3 regions of the Paenibacillus canaveralius genome follow, and region 3 is predicted to be linked to each of the others. Evidence: a T-box and tRNA genes for the amino acid it is inferred to sense, from the RefSeq annotation. Region 3 holds a T-box; the other regions hold tRNA genes.
What was found. A T-box is a leader RNA that pairs with one kind of tRNA and senses whether it is charged. The one in region 3 lies ahead of ileS (isoleucine--tRNA ligase), so its partner is inferred to be a tRNA-Ile.

Region 1 (6,964 bases), 1.4 Mb from region 3:
AGTTCAAAACCACGAATATTAGCCGTGACACGGTCGGCACGAAAACGAACTCGGTCATTCAGGTGCTCGTAACGAACCCTTCGACCAAGCGCCAGACTCTTCCGGACATTGCCCTGGAAGGCAAAAGCGGGCTGCAGACGTATGACAGCAACCGGGCCGAATCCACCCTTTCGCTTGAGCCGGGCGAAAAGAAATATATTCATTTTGTCATCCCTACCGAACTGAATACGGAGCTGGAAGCTCTTAATGTGGTCACTGCGGAGAGATATATTGACGCGCAGGAGAAGCCGGTCACGTACAACGTGGGCCGCGTTCATATCATGCTGCCGGCCAAGCAGGCCGATGCCCTGCCGGTACAGGGAGCATACGCTTTCGGTGACGCCATGAAGATGGACCCGCTCAACGGACTGATTCACCCGAGTATGGACGTTGCTCTCGTGGAGCTTCACATGGAGCAAAACGAGGATGACGCCTTTAATACCGCTATCGCCAAGTTTAAGCTGACGAACAAATCCGGCGGTCCGCTGAACGTTCCTGCGTTTGCGACAGATCTCGTGAGCAGCGACGGCTATACGTACAACGGAAACAGACAGGGAACGACGACTCTGCGCGTGCTTCCTAACGCCTCCTATGTCGTAACTTACTCGTATGTAGTTCCGGCTTCCGAGTCGGGAGAAGGGCTGAAGCTTGCCTTGTATGAAACTCACGGAACAGCCGCCGCTGCAGGAGCGGCACAAGCTGCCGGCGCCAAGTCGCAAGACTCGAAGGCGCAAGAGGCGCAGGGAAGTGCGGCGGAAGCGGGGGCTACGTATAAATCTCTTCTGACGGCTTACAATGTAAAACTTCAGCCGCAGCCGGAATCGAAGAATGAACTCAAGCTGTATCCTTTGACCGTGAAAGTGAACAACTGGGAAATTTCGGCGATGTTTAACCAGCAGCAGAACTACAATTACCGCCTGAAGCTTCTTTTGGATATCGAACAAGAGAAAGACGTCCTGCTTGATCGTACATTCTCCCAACTGCAATTTGATATGTATGATAACGGCGGTACCCTTATTAATTCGGTCAAAAGCCCGTTTGTAGGAGAAAATAAACTGCAAAAAGGCGCTAATGTCATTAATTTTAATGCGGATTCCATGCAGTTGGATTTCCCTGTTACCGTTAAAGTGTATGAATCCTTCGTGAACGATAAAGGGGAGACGGCGAAGCGTCTTCTGACAACCTTTAAACAGTAGCCGGAAGCTCGGCGGCTGTGGCGGAACGGGCCGTGCATGTATGGCGGTCCTTTCGCTTCCTATAACCCAAAAAAAGGCCTCTCCGGTTTAGCCGGAAGGCCTTTTTCTATTAAAGTAAAGCGTTCGTTACCCTTGAAACGGGAATGAGCGGATTACGGACCATTCGCCGTTTGCCTGCTTGCCGAGCAGATGAATGCTGTCCACCTTGAACGAAAAATCCACAGGTGTGTTTTTTACGCTGGCCAGTACGTCGTGCAGCTCATCGGCTCCCAATTTCTGACCGATCGTCAGATGAGGGTGATAGCTGTAAGCCTTTTCCGTTTCCGAGAGAGGGCCCGCACAAAGCTTATCATGAAGATCGATGACCGGAACCACCTGCTCCAGCGCCAGATAGATGACATTATTGACCGGAAAATAGGAACTGAACCGGTTGAACGTAAGTTGGAACGGGGATACGGTGCGGCTCAAATCTTCCAAATGACTGACGGCAGTCTGCAGACTGCTCTTCGGTCCAATCTTCTTTCTCACGAACCGTAATGTGGGGCGAAATCACCCTATAATAAGGATCGAACCTTTTTCTGTAACTGTTGGCAAACTCATTAATCTCTGCAGATGGAAGAATGGCGATGCCGTACATCATATGGAATCCCTCCCTAAATTATGGTCGACTAGTTCTTATTATACCGTGTTTGCAGGCTCCTCACAATTTCATTTTAAGGCGATACATTGTCCGCGGGCGCCCATACCCCATCTTAATTGAAGTCATATACTGAACATATCGTGAAAGTTTAAGGGGAGAAGACCGTGAGACGACAAGTTCACAGCCGGGAGATTAAAAAAGTCGTGCTGCAAAGGCTGGCCGACCGGGGAGCGGGCCTGGAAGACATCGCAGAGATCGTATACGCCATGCAGGCGCCCTACCACCCCGGTTTATCGATGGATACGTGCATGCAGTCCATTAAGGCCGTTCTGGGCAAAAGAGAGCTTCAGCACGCGATTCTGGTCGGAACCGAACTCGATATGCTGGCTGAGCAGAAAAAGCTCACAGAACCGCTTCAATCCATTCTGGAAACGGATGAGAGTTTATTCGGGTGCGACGAAACGCTCGCGATCGGTTCCGTTTTCGGCTACGGCAGCATAGCCATCACGACTTTCGGCTACCTGGACAAAGAAAAGACCGGCTTGATCAAACGGCTGGATACGAAGAGCGGGGGCGCCGTGCATACCTTTCTCGATGATCTGGTAGCCGCCATTGCCTCGGCCGCTTCGGGAAGAATTGCCCATAGAAGCAGGGACGAAAACGAAAAAGGCGAACCCGGTGAAGACAACGAGTAGGTGTAAATTGCACACCTTGCTTCTTTTTTATGAAAAATCCCGCTGACGGTGTTGGCCTTCAAATAAGCGAATGCCTTTTTGGATATGCTATTTCTAGGCCAATAACATCATCAACGGAGTGAGGACCATGCAGTGGGTATATTGGGTAAAACTTTATGACAGTAAGTTTCAGGCAGGTGTCCTTGCCAAGCGGATGGAGGAAGACTGGTGGATTTACGGGTATGAATGCCCGTCCGAAGTCGAAGTTTTCAAGTCCAAAAAAGGACGTTTCGGTGTCAGGTATTCGGTTTATTAAAAAAGTCTTGACTTAACCGTACTTTGTATTGTATATTTATTTTTGTCGCTATACGACATTGCTAATTACTGACGCGGGGTGGAGCAGCCCGGTAGCTCGTCGGGCTCATAACCCGAAGGCCGCAGGTTCAAATCCTGCCCCCGCAATATATCAAATTTTTTTTGCCTGTTTTCAGCCTTACATTACATATCCGGGCCCTTAGCTCAGTTGGTTAGAGCGGTCGGCTCATAACCGATTGGTCGGGGGTTCGAGTCCCTCAGGGCCCATTATAAGCCGGAGTGGCGGAATTGGCAGACGCACAGGACTTAAAATCCTGCGGTAGGTGACTATCGTACCGGTTCGAGTCCGGTCTTCGGCATCATGGCAACAACGTTTAAACGAACAGAAAACTCCCTTCTTTCACTTATGCACACCGCAGAATGAGACAAGGGAGTTTTTTGCAGTTTATTTTTCCTGTTAACAAATGGTTGTATAACGGGTAAGGGTATTAAGTAGACAAATAAGTAAATAAGCGGGGAGGCGTTACCATGGCGATACCGTTTGAGATCGTAATGGATCAGAGCAATGTCATTCGCGGAGATTTTTATCCGGCGTCTTCTATAGCAAGGGGCATTCTCATTGTCTCGCACGGCTTTAAGGGATTTAAGAACTGGGGGATGTTCCCTTACGCGGCGGCGAAACTGGCCCAGGATGTGGATGTCATTACCTTCGATTTTACACATAACGGAGTGGGAGAGGACGGGCAGTCGTTCAGTGAACTGGAAAAATTCGCGAAAAACACGTACAGCCGTGAGCTGGACGACTTGTCGACCCTCATTTCCGTCTTGACGGATGAGTGGGATTTTAAAAACAAACTGCTGAAATCCGATCGGGAGAAGCCAATAGTTTTTTACCCTCATCACAGCAGGGGGATTAATCTTTCCAGTGAGGAGCATCAGCATAGAGGCTCCGCCAATCCGGTCAACAAGCTGCCGGTCTTTCTGCTCGGTCACAGCCGCGGGGCGGGCGTAAGCTTGATCTATGCGCTGGATCATCCTACGGAAATTGCCGGAGTTGTCAGCTGGAACGGAATTACGCAGGTGGATATTTTCGACGAAGCCGCTAAGGAGCAGCTGCGTAGGGAAGGGCGCACATATATCGCTAACGTGAGGACCAAGCAGCAGATGCCGCTCGATAAGGTCATCCTGGATGATATAGAGGCCCGCAAGGAGGAGTTTAACATTCTGGAACGGATGAGGGGGGCCGCTTTTCCGGTTGTGCTCATACAGGGTGAAGAAGATCACGCCAACCTGAGGGCAGGGTCGGAAAAACTCGTCGAGAACCAGCCGAAAGTCCAGTGGATTCAAATTCCCGGCGCCAATCATTCGTTCAATACGGTTCATCCGTTTGCAGGCACTTCCGCGGAGTTGGAGCAGGTCATCGAACATACGCTGCAGTTTCTGAAAAGCAGGGTAGTGCCGACAGCGTAAACGAGTAGAGGTCCCGGAAGGGACCTTTTTTAATTGGGTAATGGGGTGGAACGTTTTTTAAAAACAGCCTATAAACGGCAAAAAACCCTTACAGAGTAAGGGTTTTTCTTGTATGACCTGAGCCGGGCTCGAACCGACGACCCCCACCCTGTCAAGATGGTGCTCTCCCAGCTGAGCTATCAAGTCATGTTTGTAAAATCTTCAGTTGTCTTAGTGACAAGTAGTATAATACCAAGGATTCTCGACACTGTCAACACCTTTTTTATAAAACATTTACATAGTACAAAATAAACACGAAAAGTCGTCTGAACAAAATATCAGTAGTGACTTGATAAATATGAAGATTATCAATTATTGAAAAGATTCTAATGCTGAATTTTGGTGACGATTCTCTTACTGCCAATCACGGAATGACAGACTGAGTTTCCTCAGTCCATCGTATCAAAGACGGCATTCATAAAATAGGCGACCTCCAGCTCCGCCTCGGCAGCATCAAAACCAATAAAAACTAAAAAATTTTTGTACCGGTTATAAATATCCGGATCATTGTCAATACCACGGTGCTGGCGGTCATAGATCAAAAAATTATTGGTCATATTGCTATACATGGTTATCACCTCCGGTTTTATTATATAAAACAGATTTTGGTATGTATAGATAATTTAAGTTATTTTGGATATTAAAACTACAGGATTACATGGGAAGGTGTAGGGGGACCGCGTCCTGGCTCCCTTTACTCGCATACTGGTGTTTAGGAACGGTGGAGAAAACGAACACAGATGCAGGTGATGAAAAAGAAAGCAGGGGACAGCAGCCCCTGCTTTTTATACTACGAAATTGGCTATGAAAACCTAGAAGTGGTTATTAAACGATAACTTGAGTGAACGTTCGATTTCAAGGATAGAGGTTGAACTTGTTTCTGACTAAAGTTTAAATCATCTGTTATTGTCTGATTACCAAAATATCGCGAGGAGGAATACCGGTACTTTGGATCTCTTGAATTTGCGAGTTAGTAAGGTTACGTCCTACTAAAATGAGGGACGAAGTCAGATTGTTGAAGCTCCCCAGATTGGACACACTTTGACTTCCGCGAAACACGCGAAAAGATCCTTGGAAGTTAATCCGCGAAAATAAAACGAGTGTCACTGAATCCGTGGTAGACACATTTCTAAGACGAAAGCTGGAAAGGATGTTATCAAAACGAAACGCGCCTAAATCCCGAATCGCTACACCTCCACGTCTAAAAACAATCCGCCGATTTGTAAAATTAATGCCGGAGAATAATTGAAGCCTTACATCTTTGTTTGCCAAATCTATCACCCTTCCTTTTGAGATGATATATTCTATGTTATTTACGAGGAAAGGTGTGGACATGTTGAAGGGCGAAGCCACCATTTACGGGGAACCCTTTATCAAGTGCCGCTACTAGCACTGATTTATGAAATGTGCGATACTTTCGGACATGCAAAAGAAATAGGATTGATTATGAAGATGAGGTGATTTAAGCTGAAAACAGCGATACGATGATTAATTCGATTAATTAGCAGAGGGAAGGCTTGAAAAAATCTGTCTTATCAGATTGAATATTGACTTCTCAAGAGGTGAGAAATGAAGCGGATAATATCTTCCAGGCTGGCAGGCATTCTCCTGCTGGTCATAAATGCAGGTATGCTTTCGGTTCACGTTCTGATTCTGCTTAGGATTCTCCCTACTCATTTTATTTGGGGCGGACGAATAAATAACAAAACCGAGCTGATTATGCTGGAAAGTATCTCCCTTCTTATGCAGATCGTATTTATCGCCTTAATCGCTCTAAAAGCCGGCTATGTGCTGCCTGGCAGGTTCAAAAAAGCGGCACGGATCGGAATGTGGGTGCTGTTCGGATTCATGCTGCTAAATACGGCCGGCAATCTGGTCTCGATCTCCGGTGCCGAAAAGCTGTTCATGACGCCGCTCACCGTTGTGCTTGCCCTTTTATCGCTTAGATTGGCGGTAGAGAAATAGGCGGCCTGGAACACGGCCCGATTTAGATGGAGAAAGGAAGGAAAAAGGATGGAACGCTGGGAATATCAGACGTTGAAATTTTTTACAAAAGGTTTTTTTGTAGGTGGCAAGTTGGATCTGGATGAGTTTGATCAAGACCTTAACGAAATGGGGGCGCAGGGCTGGGAGCTGATATCCTGCTTTGATACAAGCCAGCATCAAGGATCTTCCAAAGAAGTAATTTGTGTTTTTAAAAGAAAGCTGTATTAACATGGAATTCCTGCTTCTCACAAAAAGCCCTCCTGCCGCTTATACGGTTTTGGAGGGCTTTTTGTCCAATCGGGAAGAGTCCGCTGCTCAGTCAATTAACGCTTATTTGACGGTTTTTCAGAAGAAGGACCGGTCGGATGCTCGCCGGAAAGATTGTCCATAATCTCTTCGACGACGTCGCTGACGGGATCGGTTGCGGCTTTGTCCTCGCGGTCAGGAGGAGTATTGATGCCGCCCGCTGTATTTGAAGTTTCATTATAGATACCGACATCATCGTTCGATCGCTTGTCCATGTGGAAAACTCCCTTCGAAATAAAGTAAGCGTACGTTTCTGACGTGACAGCCGGGTAACCGGTTTCGTCTCTTTAAGTTAACCG
Region 2 (6,964 bases), 1.9 Mb from region 3:
CCTGTTATCGCCTTCCCCGATCGCCCGTGCCGCAGCCTTACCCGTTTATCGCCTTCCCGGATCGCCCGTGCCGTAACCTTACCGGCTCTTTACATGAACAGGCAATTGCCCTTCGTCCAGGCTTTCAAAAATCAAACGGCATGATCTCCGGCCGCTAAAAGCTTACGCCAGGCCGCCGCCGTCCACGACGAGAACCGAGCCTGTAACCCAGGCGGACATTCCGCTTGCCAGGAACAGCACCGCGTTAGCGATGTCCTGAGGCGTTCCCAGCCTGTTCAGCGGGCGCTCCGCGGAAGCTACGAGGAAGCTTGCCTCGTCCCGGCTCAGTTGCTTGGCTTCGTCACGCAGAAGCGGTGTATCTGTATCCCCCGGACAGACGCAGTTTACGCGGATTCCGACAGGGCCATGGTCAATCGCCATTCCGCGGGTCAAGTTCACTACGCCGGCTTTTGCCGCGCAGTAAGCGGCCGCTTGGTCGCCGCCTTTAAGCCCCCAGCCCGAGCCCGTGTTGATAATGCTTCCGCCGCCGTTTTTTTCCATGACGGGGATCGCATATTTGGACAGAAGGAAAGTCCCTTTCAAGGAAACGTCGATCACGAGATCCCACTGCTCTTCCGTCAGCTCCACAACCGATTTACGCCGGATTACTCCCGCATTGTTGAAAACGATATCGATCCGACCCGTTTCGCGGACCGCCGCTTCGACCGCGGCTTGGCAGTCTTCCGCCCGAGTAACGTTGCAAGGGACATATCGGGCGAAATGGCCCTGCGCCGTAAGGAGACGCTCGGCCTCGCGTCCGCCCTCTTCGTTCATATCCAGCAGCATAACCTTCGCCCCGTTGGCTGCCAGTGTTTGAGCGGCTGCAAGACCGATTCCCGAAGCGGCTCCGGTGACCAGAGCCGTTTTGCCGGTTAAATCCAGCGGAGAAGTGTTCGTTGTCATCTGATGTACCCCCTTGGTTTGCTTCGTGCTTGGTATGTTTTCATACTGGGCTGCTTTCGGCTTGCCTTGCATTTGCGCTTGCATCACTCTCGTACTTGCATCGCATTTGTGCTTGCATTACTTCGTAGTTGCATCACTTTCGAACTTGCTTCGCTCTCGTACTTGCATTACTTCGTACTTGCATCACTTTCGAACTTGCTTTGCTCTCGTGCTTGCATCGCTTTTGAACTTGCTTTGCTCTCGTGCTTGCATCGCTTTTGAACTTGCTTCGTTCTCGTGCTTGCATCGCTTTCGTGCTTGTATAACTTTCCGTTCCCGTTTTAATTATCACTAAGGCCCGATACAGCCGTCTTCCTGCTCCCGAATCAGTGGATGCCGCCCTCGTAACCGTCTCTTATCCCCTGCAGACTGCCGGCCAGCATAAGAAAAACGCTCGACGTCCACGTGAACGCCCGGTCCCGCAGTCCCTCGCCGGTTACGGCGTCAAAGTTCTCCGCCATACCCGACCCCGCCGCCATGCGGCAGAACTTGCGGGCAAGCTCCGAGGCAAACGCTTCGTCGCCCGCGCCGCGGAGTCCTTCCACGATCAGCATCGTGGAAGGCGCCCAGATCGGGCCGCGCCAGTAGCCGTCCGCCGCATAGTACGGGCTCGACGTGCTTTCCGTCGCCAGCCCGTTGCCGGTCAGGAAGCGGTCCGGCTGCTTTAAATCCGCGATCACCTTCTCGCGGATAGGGCCGGGGAGCCGGCTTCCCAGCACGATCGGGACGAACGTCAGCAGGCTGTCTCCGGCCGAACGCTCGTGGGAACCTGAACGCATAGCCGTGAAGCGGCCTTCCGCCTCATCCCAGAAGTGTGCGATGAGCTTCTGGAGCAGCTCCCGTGCCCTCGCCGACCAGCGCTCGGACTCTTCCTCCAAGCCGAGTCTCTGCGCTGCGGTTGCCAGTACTTCCATCTGAATGACGAGAAACGCCGAGAGATCCGGGCTTTCCACGGGAATATCCGTCAAGAACGCCGTGCTGTTGTCCCACCCGCTGTCATTGCCGTGGTTGTACTGCGGTATTCCGTCTCCATCGTCATCGCGGTACCGGAACCACCACGTCGTCCATTTGCCGAGCGGCTCGTAAATTTCCCGAAGCCGTTCATCCGTAACCGCCGACGAATGTTCCATCATCCAGTTTAGTGTCCAGCCGTGAATAGGAGGTTTGCAGCAGTTCCAGAGCGCATATTTATCGTTTAAAAAGTCAGGCAGCATTCCGCTCTCATCCTGCTTGTCAAAAAATATCGCAAACTGATCCCAGGCGAGGTCCGGATTCGTTCCGGCCAGTGCCATCGCATTGAAGCAGTGATCCCAGCTCCAGATATTCGTCATCCAATTCTTGGACATGTACATGGCGGGACGGGATAAATAGCCGTCCGCGCGTACGACGCAGGACCACGTAATATAGGCAGCCAGCGTCCGTGCCTCTTCCCAGTCCTCCGGCGTTTTTATCGTGCGGGCTAGCCACTGTTCCCATTCTTGGCCCGCCATTGCCTCGGCCTCTTCGTACGAATACTTGTCGCGCTGTCCGGGGACCGTCCGGTATTCTTCGAGGGACAGATCGAACGACTGGTTTTCCCCTCCGGGAACGATCCCGAACGAGATATGTTTGGCACGGAGACCGCCCCAGACTACATCCGGTTCGAAATGACCGAGCAGCGGCGAGAGCAGAATCCGGACCTCACGCGAGAAGCTGTTAAGCTCCCAGCCTCTTTCCTGATAAGGGAGCGCGTAATCGTACGCGCTTAGCTCCGCCGTCAGCTTCAGTCCGATTCCTTCCCCTCTGACACGGATGCAGTCCGGCTCCGGAATGCACCATTCCATCCAGCCCGTTCCGCTTTCCAAGCGAACCTTGACGGGGGAAGCCTCTACCCTATATTCGGTCAGCGCTTCCCTGCTCTTCGGATCAATGGGCGTGATACCGAAAAGGACACCGGCCTGCTCGTCGCCCCCGCGGATCATTCGTACGTAAAGCCCTTCGCTGCGTTTATCGCTTTGCGGCAGTCTCGATAGGGCGAAATAGGAACCAAAGCGGCTGAATGGCACCACAGACAGATCAAAATTCATAGTTGCAGCCCCCCGTTGCTCCTCAGATTCGATGTTGCTGCTCGTGAAGAGAGCGTTTACATAAAATTGTACCGGAAAGAACAGAATCTCCACACCGACGCTTGTTGGTATCTTCGTGTCATTTTGCACCTGCTGCGCCCAAGTTTTTAACCGAATGTAATCAAGGTGCCATTTTGTATGCGGAGATTCGTCTTTTTGTTTAATCTCTCTTTTCCGAATAACAAAAAAAACCGCTCCGAGACCATTCACTCTCGTACGGTTATCCATTTAAAACATGAACCCATTTTGGCATACTCTTCCTATTGCAACATTTTGCAGCTGTCCTCCGTCCTTTCGCTGCCCCTGAAAACCGCTTCCCTTTGAGATATAACTTTGGGACAGAATATACAGAATGACGCACGAAATGGCGTGCAGGACCCAAACGCCCCCCAATTTACGGTAATTCGCCATCCCGAATATAGTATCATACAGCTTCGCGACTGCTCGGTTCGCTTTAGACGGCATCAAAAAAAGAGCCTCTCGGCTCTTATTATATGTATGGCTCCCCGAACAGGACTCGAACCTGTGACAACTCGATTAACAGTCGAGTGCTCTACCAACTGAGCTATCAGGGAATAGGATGGTGGAGCCAAGGGGGATCGAACCCCTGACCTCATCGCTGCCAGCGATGCGCTCTCCCAGCTGAGCTATGGCCCCATTTTGGTGCTGCAGAAAAAATTTTAACTTGTCTTGAGAAATTCGTCAAGCGTTTTTTTAGAACGACAGATCGGTAAGTGGTGGGCCCTAGTGGACTCGAACCACCGACCTCACCCTTATCAGGGGTGCGCTCTAACCAGCTGAGCTAAGGGCCCATATGTATACCTATATAATAGGTAGAAACTTGTTAAAGAGGATAAGAAAAGCCCACCGTTAAGTGGGCTCTTGCTTGGCAACGTCCTACTCTCCCAGGACCCTTCGGTCCAAGTACCATCGGCGCTGGAAGGCTTAACGGTCGTGTTCGGGATGGGTACGCGTGGTTCCCTTCCGCCATCGTCACCAAACAGGTGTCTTGTCAGACACATCAGGGTTGCTCCCTGAAAACTAGCAGCGAAACAAGCAGTCGATCCATCCAAAGATCTTATGGTGCATACGCTAGGTATGCTTCTGATGCGGCTTTTACTGTCGTAAGTGCCTAAGCATATGCTTTCGAAGTAACCTGTACTCCGCACATGTTTGGTGGTCAAGCCCTCGACCGATTAGTATTGGTCAGCTCCACACATTGCTGTGCTTCCACCTCCAACCTATCTACCTCGTCGTCTTCAAGGGGTCTTACATACTGGGAAATCTCATCTTGAGGGGGGCTTCACGCTTAGATGCTTTCAGCGCTTATCCCTTCCGTACATAGCTACCCAGCGATGCCTCTGGCGAGACAACTGGTACACCAGCGGTACGTCCATCCCGGTCCTCTCGTACTAAGGACAGCTCCTCTCAAATTTCCTGCGCCCGCGACAGATAGGGACCGAACTGTCTCACGACGTTCTGAACCCAGCTCGCGTACCGCTTTAATGGGCGAACAGCCCAACCCTTGGGACCTACTTCAGCCCCAGGATGCGATGAGCCGACATCGAGGTGCCAAACCTCCCCGTCGATGTGGACTCTTGGGGGAGATAAGCCTGTTATCCCCAGGGTAGCTTTTATCCGTTGAGCGATGGCCCTTCCATGCGGTACCACCGGATCACTAAGCCCGACTTTCGTCCCTGCTCGACCTGTATGTCTCGCAGTCAAGCTCCCTTATGCCTTTGCACTCTTCGAATGATTTCCAACCATTCTGAGGGAACCTTGGGGCGCCTCCGTTACTCTTTAGGAGGCGACCGCCCCAGTCAAACTGCCCACCTGACACGGTCCCTCTACCGGATTACGGTAGTAGGTTAGAACTCCGATACGATCAGGGTGGTATCCCAACGGCGCCTCCACCCAAGCTGGCGCTCAGGCTTCAAAGGCTCCCACCTATCCTGTACAGATCGTACCAAAGTCCAATATCAAGCTGCAGTAAAGCTCCATGGGGTCTTTCCGTCTTGTCGCGGGTAACCTGCATCTTCACAGGTATTAAAATTTCACCGGATCTCTCGTTGAGACAGCGCCCAAGTCGTTACGCCATTCGTGCGGGTCAGAATTTACCTGACAAGGAATTTCGCTACCTTAGGACCGTTATAGTTACGGCCGCCGTTTACTGGGGCTTCGGTTCACAGCTTCGGGTTACCCCTAACCGCTCCCCTTAACCTTCCAGCACCGGGCAGGCGTCAGCCCATATACTTCGCCTTGCGGCTTCGCATAGACCTGTGTTTTTGCTAAACAGTCGCTTGGGCCTTTTCACTGCGGCCCCCTCGTGCTATTCACACTACCGGGGCACCCCTTCTCCCGAAGTTACGGGGTCATTTTGCCGAGTTCCTTAACGAGAGTTCTTCCGCGCGCCTTAGAATTCTCTTCTCGCCCACCTGTGTCGGTTTGCGGTACGGGCACCTTCGCCTGGCTAGAAGCTTTTCTCGGCAGTGTGAGATCAAGACCTTCGCTACTGTAATTTTCGCTCCCCATCACAGCCCAGCCTTATGATGTGCGGATTTGCCTACACATCAGCCTCACTGCTTGGACGGACATCCATCAGTCCGCGTCCCTACCCTGCTGCGTCACTCCATTGCTCGTAACGGCTTACGGTGGTACAGGAATTTCAACCTGTTGTCCTTCGACTACGCCTTTCGGCCTCGCCTTAGGTCCCGACTTACCCTGAGCGGACGAACCTTCCTCAGGAACCCTTAGGCTTTCGGCGGATCAGATTCTCACTGATCTTTTCGTTACTCATACCGGCATTCTCACTTCTGTACAGTCCAGCAGTCCTCACGATCTACCTTCACTCCGTACAGAACGCTCCCCTACCCATGCACACAAGGTGCAAGTCATAGCTTCGGTGGTGTGTTTAGCCCCGTTACATTTTCGGCGCAGAGTCACTCGACCAGTGAGCTATTACGCACTCTTTAAATGGTGGCTGCTTCTAAGCCAACATCCTGGTTGTCTGTGCAACTCCACATCCTTTCCCACTTAACACACACTTGGGGACCTTAGCTGATGATCTGGGCTGTTTCCCTCTTGACAATGGATCTTAGCACTCACTGTCTGACTCCCGGGGTAATGTCTGTGGCATTCAGAGTTTGACTGGACTTGGTAACCCTTGGCGGGCCCCGCACCCAATCAGTGCTTTACCTCCACGACACATCCCCCGAGGCTAGCCCTAAAGCTATTTCGGGGAGAACCAGCTATCTCCGAGTTCGATTGGAATTTCTCCGCTACCCCCACCTCATCCCCGAATTTTTCAACATTCGTGGGTTCGGGCCTCCAGTGCGTGTTACCGCACCTTCACCCTGGACAGGGGTAGATCACACGGTTTCGGGTCTACGCCTGCATACTATAGTCGCCCTATTCAGACTCGCTTTCGCTGCGGCTCCGCCTTTTCAGCTTAACCTCGCATGCAAACGTAACTCGCCGGTTCATTCTACAAAAGGCACGCCATCACCCGTTAACGGGCTCTGACTTCTTGTAGGCACACGGTTTCAGGTTCTTTTTCACTCCCCTCCCGGGGTGCTTTTCACCTTTCCCTCACGGTACTGCTTCACTATCGGTCGCTAGGGAGTATTTAGCCTTGGCAGATGGTCCTGCCGGATTCCGACGGGGTTTCACGTGTCCCGCCGTACTCAGGATCCGTCTAGGCATACGTTCACTTTCGGCTACAGGGCTGTTACCTTTTGCAGCGGACCTTTCCAGATCACTTCACCTAATGAACTTTTGCCATGTTGACGTCCTACAACCCCAAGGAGCAAGCTCCTTGGTTTGGGCTAATCCGCGTTCGCTCGCCGCTACTGACGGAATCACTATTGTTTTCTTTTCCT
Region 3 (6,964 bases):
GAAGTGTTGAAGGACTGGTTCATCTCCAGCGAATACTGGAAGCCGACGGCTCCGATCTGTGCCGCCCCGTCGGACAAAGGCGCCAAATAGACGAGCCTGCTCCCGTTGATCTCGTAAGCGGTTTTTCCTTGGATCGCATAGGGAAGCAGATCCCTCACGTCAAGAGATTCCGACGACGGCATGGAATCCCCGGTCTTCTCCGCGTTCATATCGAACAGCATCGTGTGCATGCCGCTCATAAGGCCTAGCTGCCGGGCGAGGCCGTTCCCGAGCACAGCCGTCCCCTCTTCCTCCGGTTTGTCCGCCGGATCAAGCAGCGCCTGACGGATAAACACGTTGGCTGTCTTGGTCTGCTGCTCCAGATAGTCCTCCACCTGCTTCTGCTGCTCCTTGCGTATCCCGTGCAGAACGGCAAAGCCGAGAATCGCGATTGTGAGGAGAAGATGCAGACCGAGGAAAAGCTGTGATTTCCGCTTAACGGTCATCTTCATGATTGTCCGCACGGGCATGCTGAAGCTCTTCCCCGATGGTATCCAGCGACGCTTTGTATCCTACGCCGTGAATCGTAACCAGCATCTGCTGATAGACGGGCCCCAGCTTCTTGCGCAGCCGCTGCAGATGGATATCGACCGTACGGGTTCCGCCGGCGAAATCGAATCCCCAGACCGATTCCAGCAGCTCTTCACGGGTATACACGCGGTCGAGGTGGCGGAGCAGCAGGGCCAGCAGGTCGAATTCCTTCGGCGTAAAAACGAGAATGTCCCCGCCCAGGCTTACCTTCCGTTTGGTCCGGCTCAAAACAAGCTTGCCGTAAGACAAGCTGTCGGGAGTCTCCGTTTCTTCGCTCTTTTTCCTCATTCTTCTGAGCAGGGAATGAACACGGGCAATCAGCTCGCGGATGTCGAACGGCTTCGTTATATAATCGTCTGCTCCCAGTTCCAGTCCGACCAGCTTGTCCAGAATGTCGTTCTTCGCCGTCAGCATAATGATGCCGAGCGAATCGGGGTCTCCGATTTTGCGGCACACCTCGAAGCCGTTCATATCCGGCAGCATCACATCCAGAATGAGAAGCTGCGGTTTCGTCTCTTCTATTTTCCGCAAAGCTTCCCCGCCGGAAGACGCCGTCTCAACGTCAAACCCTTCCCTTTTGCACGCGTAAGAGAGAATGTCGACGATTTGCCTTTCGTCATCGACAATTAAAATTTTATTCATGAAAGCTCCTTTGCCCGGACGCATCCGGTGTGAAAAATTCGCTCTTGTTTCTAGCGTAAGCATTACGATAACCTTCATTATATTTCAAAACGGCGCACATTTTGTTTCAAAAATGTTAACAACGGCAGGGCAGCTTCGCTTCATTCGGGTTGATGCCGGAAAATCGGGCACCGTGCGGCTAAGGCTGACGTTGCAGATGATATCGTCCTTAACGGTCAGGGCGGTCCGTTTTGGACTGAGGCACCCGCAGACCCCGCCCCCCCCCCGGGTTCCATCGGCTCCGTGAAAAATAAAAAAACTCACGGCAATAGCCGTGAGTTCTTCCCGTTCACACTTCGGGGCGACGCACTTTAAATCGCAGCTCTATGCAGCATCTGCCGGCAGGCTCGGAGGCTGCTCAGATCGCACCGATTAGGCGGTCGGTGTGTCTCGCGTTAATCCACTCGCATCCGGAGCGTGGACTCACCGAGGGCGACCTGCTCCATACCTTCCGCATTCTCGTAACGGATCGTGCTGACCAGCACGTTATCGCGGAGAACCTGTTCGTACCGCTGCAAAGCCTCTTTAAGCTGCGGATCCGCATCCAGCACAAGGGTGATGCGCCGGTCGATCGGCAGGTCCAGCTTTTTGCGGTAATCCTGAACGGCGCGGACGACCTCGCGGACGGCCCCTTCCTGCTTGAGCGCTTCCGTCACTTCCGTATTCAAAGCGACGGTAATGCCGTAACCGGATGCGGAAGCGAACCCGGGCTTCGCCGTTTTTTCGACGAGCAGTTCATCCAGCGTCAGGCGAACGCTTTCCCCTTGCACTTCCGTATCCAAAACGCCCTTTCCGACCGCAGCGGCCGCTGCTTCAGGAGCAAGATTTTTCAAATAACCTTGCAGGGGACCGACCAATTTGCCGTATTTTTTGCCGGCGGCTTTCAGGTTCAGCTTCAAAGCAAACTGGACGAAACCGGCATCACTCCGTTCAAGACGGACCTGCTTCACGTTGATTTCCTCCTGGATGATCGCTTCAAATCGCTCCAAAGCAAACTCGCGGTCAAGCGAAATAAGGAGTTCCGACAACGGCTGACGGGTCTTGATCGCCGTTTCGTTGCGGACGCTGCGGGCCAGTTCGACGATTTGCCGCGCCGTCTCCATCTCGTTTTCCAGCCCGGTGTCGATGGCGGCTTCGTCCGCTTTCGGATAGTCGGCCAGATGCACGCTGCCCTTGCCGCCGAGATTACCGTAGACATCTTCGGCGATCAGCGGAGCGTAAGGGGCGATCATCCGCGCCAAAGTAAGCAGCACTTCGTGCAGGGTCTGGTACGCCTCGACTTTGTCTTCGGACATTCCGCTTCCCCAGAAACGGTCGCGCGAACGCCGGATGTACCAGTTGCTCAGCTCATCCACGAACACCTCGATCTGTTTGGCCGGGTTAAGGAAGTCGTTCGCGTCCAGCCCTTTGACGACAGTCGCGAGCGTGCTGTTCAGCCGCGACAAAATCCAGCGGTCCAGCTCGTTGCGTTTCGGCTTTCGTTCGAACGCGTCCGGATTAAACCCGTCGATATCGGCATACAGGGCAAAAAACGCATGTGTGTTATGAATCGTATCGACGATCTTCGATTTCGCTTCCGCCACGATTTGCTTCGAGAAACGTTTGCTGTTCCACGGCGCACTGTCCGACAGAAGTGCCCAGCGGAACGCATCCGTTCCGAATTCTTCGATGATGTTCCACGGGTCGAGGACATTGCCTTTGCTCTTGGACATTTTCAGCCCGTTCTCATCCAGCACGTGGCCCGTAGAAATGACGGCCTTGTACGGAGCCCGGCCGTTATACAGCGTCGAAACCGCCAGCAGGCTGAAAAACCATCCGCGCGTCTGGTCGATGCCTTCGCAGATCATATCCGCGGGATACTGCTCGCCGAACGTCTTCTCGTCACCGAAAGGATGATGATACTGGGCGAACGGCATCGAACCGCTGTCGAACCAGACGTCGATCACTTCCGGCGTTCTCTCCATCACCCCGCCGCACGAACAGCGGAGCTTGACGTCATCCACGTACGGCTTGTGAAGCTCCAGACTCTCATCCACGGGATCGACGGCACGCTCGCGCAGCTCACGGTGGCTTCCCGGAGCAAATTCCTCTCCGCAATCCCCGCATACCCATACGTTAAGAGGCGTTCCCCAGTACCGGTTGCGGCTGATATTCCAATCCACCAGCTCTTCCAGGAATTTTCCGAAGCGGCCTTCGCGGAGATGCCCCGGGTACCAGTTCACTTCGTTGTTGTTCGCGATGAGCTGATCCTTGACCGCCGTCGTCCGGATAAACCAGCTTTCCATTGCGTAATAGAGCAGCGGCGACTTGCAGCGCCAGCAGAACGGATAGCTGTGCTCGTAGCGTTCTTTGGCGAAAAGCAGACCGCGTTCCGACAGCTTTTTCACGATATCCACGTCGCAGTCTTTCACAAAACGGCCGGCGAAATCGGTAATTTCCGAAGAGTAGGTGCCGTCCTGCTTCACGACATGGACAAAATCGATTCCGTGCTGGCGTGTGGTGCGGTAGTCGTCTTCCCCGTGGGCCGGCGCGATATGCACGATCCCCGTACCGCTCGCATCGCTGACATACTCGGCATCTACGACCAGATGGCCTTTGTTCAGGTGCAAATAACCGAAAGGCGGCTCATATGCAGTTCCGACAAACTCGGCCCCCTTATGGACGGAAAGGATTTCCGCTTCGCCTCCGAACACTTTTTCGGCGAGATTCTGCGCCGTCACGTACACTTCCCCGTTATGCTTCACTTTGACATAGTCGAGATCCTTGTTTACCGCCAGCGCCACGTTGGCCGGAAGCGTCCAGGGAGTCGTCGTCCATGCGAGGAAATACTCGTCCGCCGCTTTGCTCTTGAACTTGACCGTGGCACTCAGATCCTTCACATCCTCGTAGCCCTGCGCCACTTCGTGCGAGCTCAGCGTCGTCTGGCAATCCGGGCAGTACGGACTGACACGATGGCCCTTGTACAGAAGCCCTTTCTTGTGGATGGTCGACAGGATATGCCAGACGCTCTCGATGTAATCGTTCGTCAGCGTCACGTACGGATGCACCATATCGGTCCAATAAGCGATGGCCTCGGTAAGCTCGCGCCACTGCTTTTCATACTCGAACACGCTGTTTTTGCACGTCTCCACAAACTTGGCCACGCCGTATTCCTCGATCTCCTGTTTGCCCGAAATGCCCAGCTGCTTCTCTACGCCCAGTTCGACCGGAAGCCCGTGCGTATCCCAGCCCGCTTTGCGGACGACACGATAGCCCGACATCGTTTTATAGCGCCCGATAAAATCTTTGATGACCCGGCCGAGCATATGTCCGATATGCGGCTTCCCGTTCGCGGTGGGCGGACCTTCATAGAAGACGAAGTTCGGCTTTCCTTCCCGGTTCTCGATCGAACGGCGGAACGTATCGTCCTCCCTCCACTGGTTTAAAACGCGCAGCTCGCGGGTTCTTGCTTTTTCTTTAACATCGACCTTGTTCATGTTCAGTCATCCTTTCCGGCTTCGTTCTGAAGACAACAAAAAAATCCCGCCCCGTAAGGGACGAGATTGGTTCTCGCGCTACCACCCTTGTTCCGCCAAAGCCTTGTCGTTCAAGCTATGCGGCACCTCATCTGCGTACGATCATACGCGTCCCTTGTAACGGCGGGATCCCGGGTCAGCTTACTTGCCTGCTTCAGCTTTCCTTCTCGGAGAGGATTTTCTGCTCATTCTTGTACATTGGCTTTCAGCGCGCGGCCAACTCTCTGGGGAACAAGGGATCAGCGTACTCGTTCTCGTCAATGAATTTGTCGGGTTTACTTTCAGATATTCCATTTTTACAGCATTTTCGGCAAAATGTCAACCCGCATTTGTTCTTCCGTGCCGGGCGGCGTATTCGCTGACCTCTTGCATTACATCTATTTTTTTCCAATCGGCACTTGTATGACTTTCCGTAAGGAGGTAGTCTGGAATAGAAAAATGAATCGGCTTTCTATAGAAGGAGGTGCTCCGCATGAATGTTGAGGCTTATTTGAAAAGAATCGGCGCGAGCCGTCCGGCCAAGCCGGATTTGTCTGCCCTGAAGGAGCTTCAGCGCCGTCATATGCTTCACGTGCCTTTTGAAAATCTGGACGTCATCCGTCAAGTACCGATCACGCTGGATACCGCTTCCTTTTACGAAAAAGTGATCGGGCGCCGCCGCGGAGGCTTCTGCTACGAACTTAACGGGCTTTTCAGCACCCTCCTTAGGGAGCTTGGTTTCACGGTGCGCCTCATTGCGGCTACCGTCGCCAAGCCGGACGGAACGTGGGGAATGCCGGAAAGTCATGCGGCCATTCTTGCGGAATTTGACCACCCCTACCTGGTCGATGTCGGTTTCGGCGACTCCGCCCGCTCCCCCGTTCCGCTGGACGGAACGCCCGTGGAGGATGTAAGCGGCGTATACCGGGCCGCAAAAGCAACCGATGCGGACGGCTTGTACGATCTCCAGCGGGCCGGAGAGGATGGGCACTGGATCGCGCTGTACCGCTTCTCGACGGCTCCCCGCTCGCTGGAAAGCTTTGCGGAAGCGTGCGCGTTCAACCAGACGTCGCCGGAGTCCCACTTTACGCAGAAACTGCTCGCGACTAGAGCGACGGCGGCGGGACGCGTAACGATTTCAGGCGACCAGCTGATCGAAACGACCGGAAACGACAAAAGCAAGCGCCCGCTGACTCCGGAGGAGCTGGAGAAAACGCTGAACGGCCGGTTGGGCCTGTTCGTTTGAAAGACGAAAAGCCGGTTGGCTCGATTAGAGCATACCGGCTTTCCGGCGTTTGCCGCCGGGGTGCGGTTTGTGCTTTTCGGATTGCTGTGACGCTTCAATTCGTGTGCTACTCGGCGTCTCGCATAAAACCGACATGCTTTCCGGCGCTGTTGCCAGGGCGCGATTCGGCCTTTCGGATTTGCTGCGGCGCTCCAATTCGTGCGATGCCGGGCGTCTCGCATAAAACCGACATGCTTTCCGACGCTGCTGCCAGGGCGCGGTTCCGGCTTGCCGCAAACGCCCGGAACGCGAATAGCCGGTCTGTTCGCATAGAACGGACCGGCTCATAAGGCGTATTCGGCTTTATCGTTCTTCAGGCGTTTCCCCCGATGCTCCCGCCTGCAGCATACAGCGGGCCTTTCTTATTGCAGCGCCGCCAGCTTGTTTCTCAGCTGCCCCGCCGCAAACATTCCTTCGGCATCGTCCAGGACATCGCCGGGTTTATTTCCTTTGCCGAGGATATAGCCTTCGAAACGAATGCCCATAAAGTCGAAAATGTACTGAAACTGCTGAATCATCGGCAGTCCCTTTATTTCCGGCAGATCGCCTCCTACCGCGATGACAAAAGCTTTTTTGGTGCCCATCGTGTTCTTGAAATCCGGATAATTCCCGTCCCTCATCATCTGCGACCAGCGGTCCACGAAGTTTTTCATGATTCCGGACATGCTGTACCAGTATACCGGCGTGGCAAAAACGAGAAGTTCGGCGGCAAGCACCCGGTCGATCACTTCCTTGTAATCGTCGTTCATCTCGGGAAATCCTTCTTCCGCATGGCGCCCGTCTATAATCGGCCGGATCGTATATTCGTTAAGCCGGATACGGTCTACGGTCAGCCCTTTTAGGGCCTCCTCCGTCAGCAGCTCCGTGTTTCCTCCGGGTCGCGTTCCCCCGTCTATCACTGCGATTTTCATCACTGCGTTCACTCCTTCGATCG

Region 1: it encodes a tRNA-Ile, which carries the amino acid that the T-box ahead of ileS (isoleucine--tRNA ligase) is inferred to sense. The anticodon was not compared.
Region 2: it encodes a tRNA-Ile, which carries the amino acid that the T-box ahead of ileS (isoleucine--tRNA ligase) is inferred to sense. The anticodon was not compared.

What each region holds. Positions count from the first base shown of each region.
Region 1 covers NZ_JBDFMM010000001.1:3,878,475-3,885,438, reverse strand. Annotated here, with positions in the region: gene ABC395_RS17560 (hypothetical protein) at 1-1,235, shown strand, start outside; gene ABC395_RS17555 (2'-5' RNA ligase family protein) at 1,362-1,763, opposite strand; gene ABC395_RS17550 (phosphatidylglycerophosphatase A family protein) at 2,040-2,570, shown strand; gene ABC395_RS17545 (hypothetical protein) at 2,698-2,865, shown strand; tRNA gene ABC395_RS17540 (tRNA-Met) at 2,938-3,011, shown strand; tRNA gene ABC395_RS17535 (tRNA-Ile) at 3,058-3,131, shown strand; tRNA gene ABC395_RS17530 (tRNA-Leu) at 3,138-3,223, shown strand; gene ABC395_RS17525 (alpha/beta fold hydrolase) at 3,393-4,334, shown strand; tRNA gene ABC395_RS17520 (tRNA-Val) at 4,448-4,520, opposite strand; gene ABC395_RS17515 (hypothetical protein) at 4,763-4,942, opposite strand; gene ABC395_RS17510 (hypothetical protein) at 5,277-5,645, opposite strand; gene ABC395_RS17505 (hypothetical protein) at 5,943-6,338, shown strand; gene ABC395_RS17500 (DUF4177 domain-containing protein) at 6,387-6,587, shown strand; gene ABC395_RS17495 (hypothetical protein) at 6,683-6,880, opposite strand.
Region 2 covers NZ_JBDFMM010000001.1:641,876-648,839, reverse strand. Annotated here, with positions in the region: gene ABC395_RS02920 (SDR family NAD(P)-dependent oxidoreductase) at 163-942, opposite strand; gene ABC395_RS02915 (amylo-alpha-1,6-glucosidase) at 1,308-3,047, opposite strand; tRNA gene ABC395_RS02910 (tRNA-Asn) at 3,586-3,661, opposite strand; tRNA gene ABC395_RS02905 (tRNA-Ala) at 3,668-3,743, opposite strand; tRNA gene ABC395_RS02900 (tRNA-Ile) at 3,822-3,898, opposite strand; rRNA gene rrf (5S ribosomal RNA) at 3,971-4,087, opposite strand; rRNA gene ABC395_RS02890 (23S ribosomal RNA) at 4,263-6,964, opposite strand, start outside.
Region 3 covers NZ_JBDFMM010000001.1:2,521,933-2,528,896, reverse strand. Annotated here, with positions in the region: gene ABC395_RS11675 (HAMP domain-containing sensor histidine kinase) at 1-509, opposite strand, end outside; gene ABC395_RS11670 (response regulator transcription factor) at 475-1,212, opposite strand; gene ileS (isoleucine--tRNA ligase) at 1,647-4,727, opposite strand; T-box leader at 4,781-5,036, opposite strand; gene ABC395_RS11660 (arylamine N-acetyltransferase family protein) at 5,239-5,991, shown strand; gene ABC395_RS11655 (flavodoxin family protein) at 6,393-6,941, opposite strand.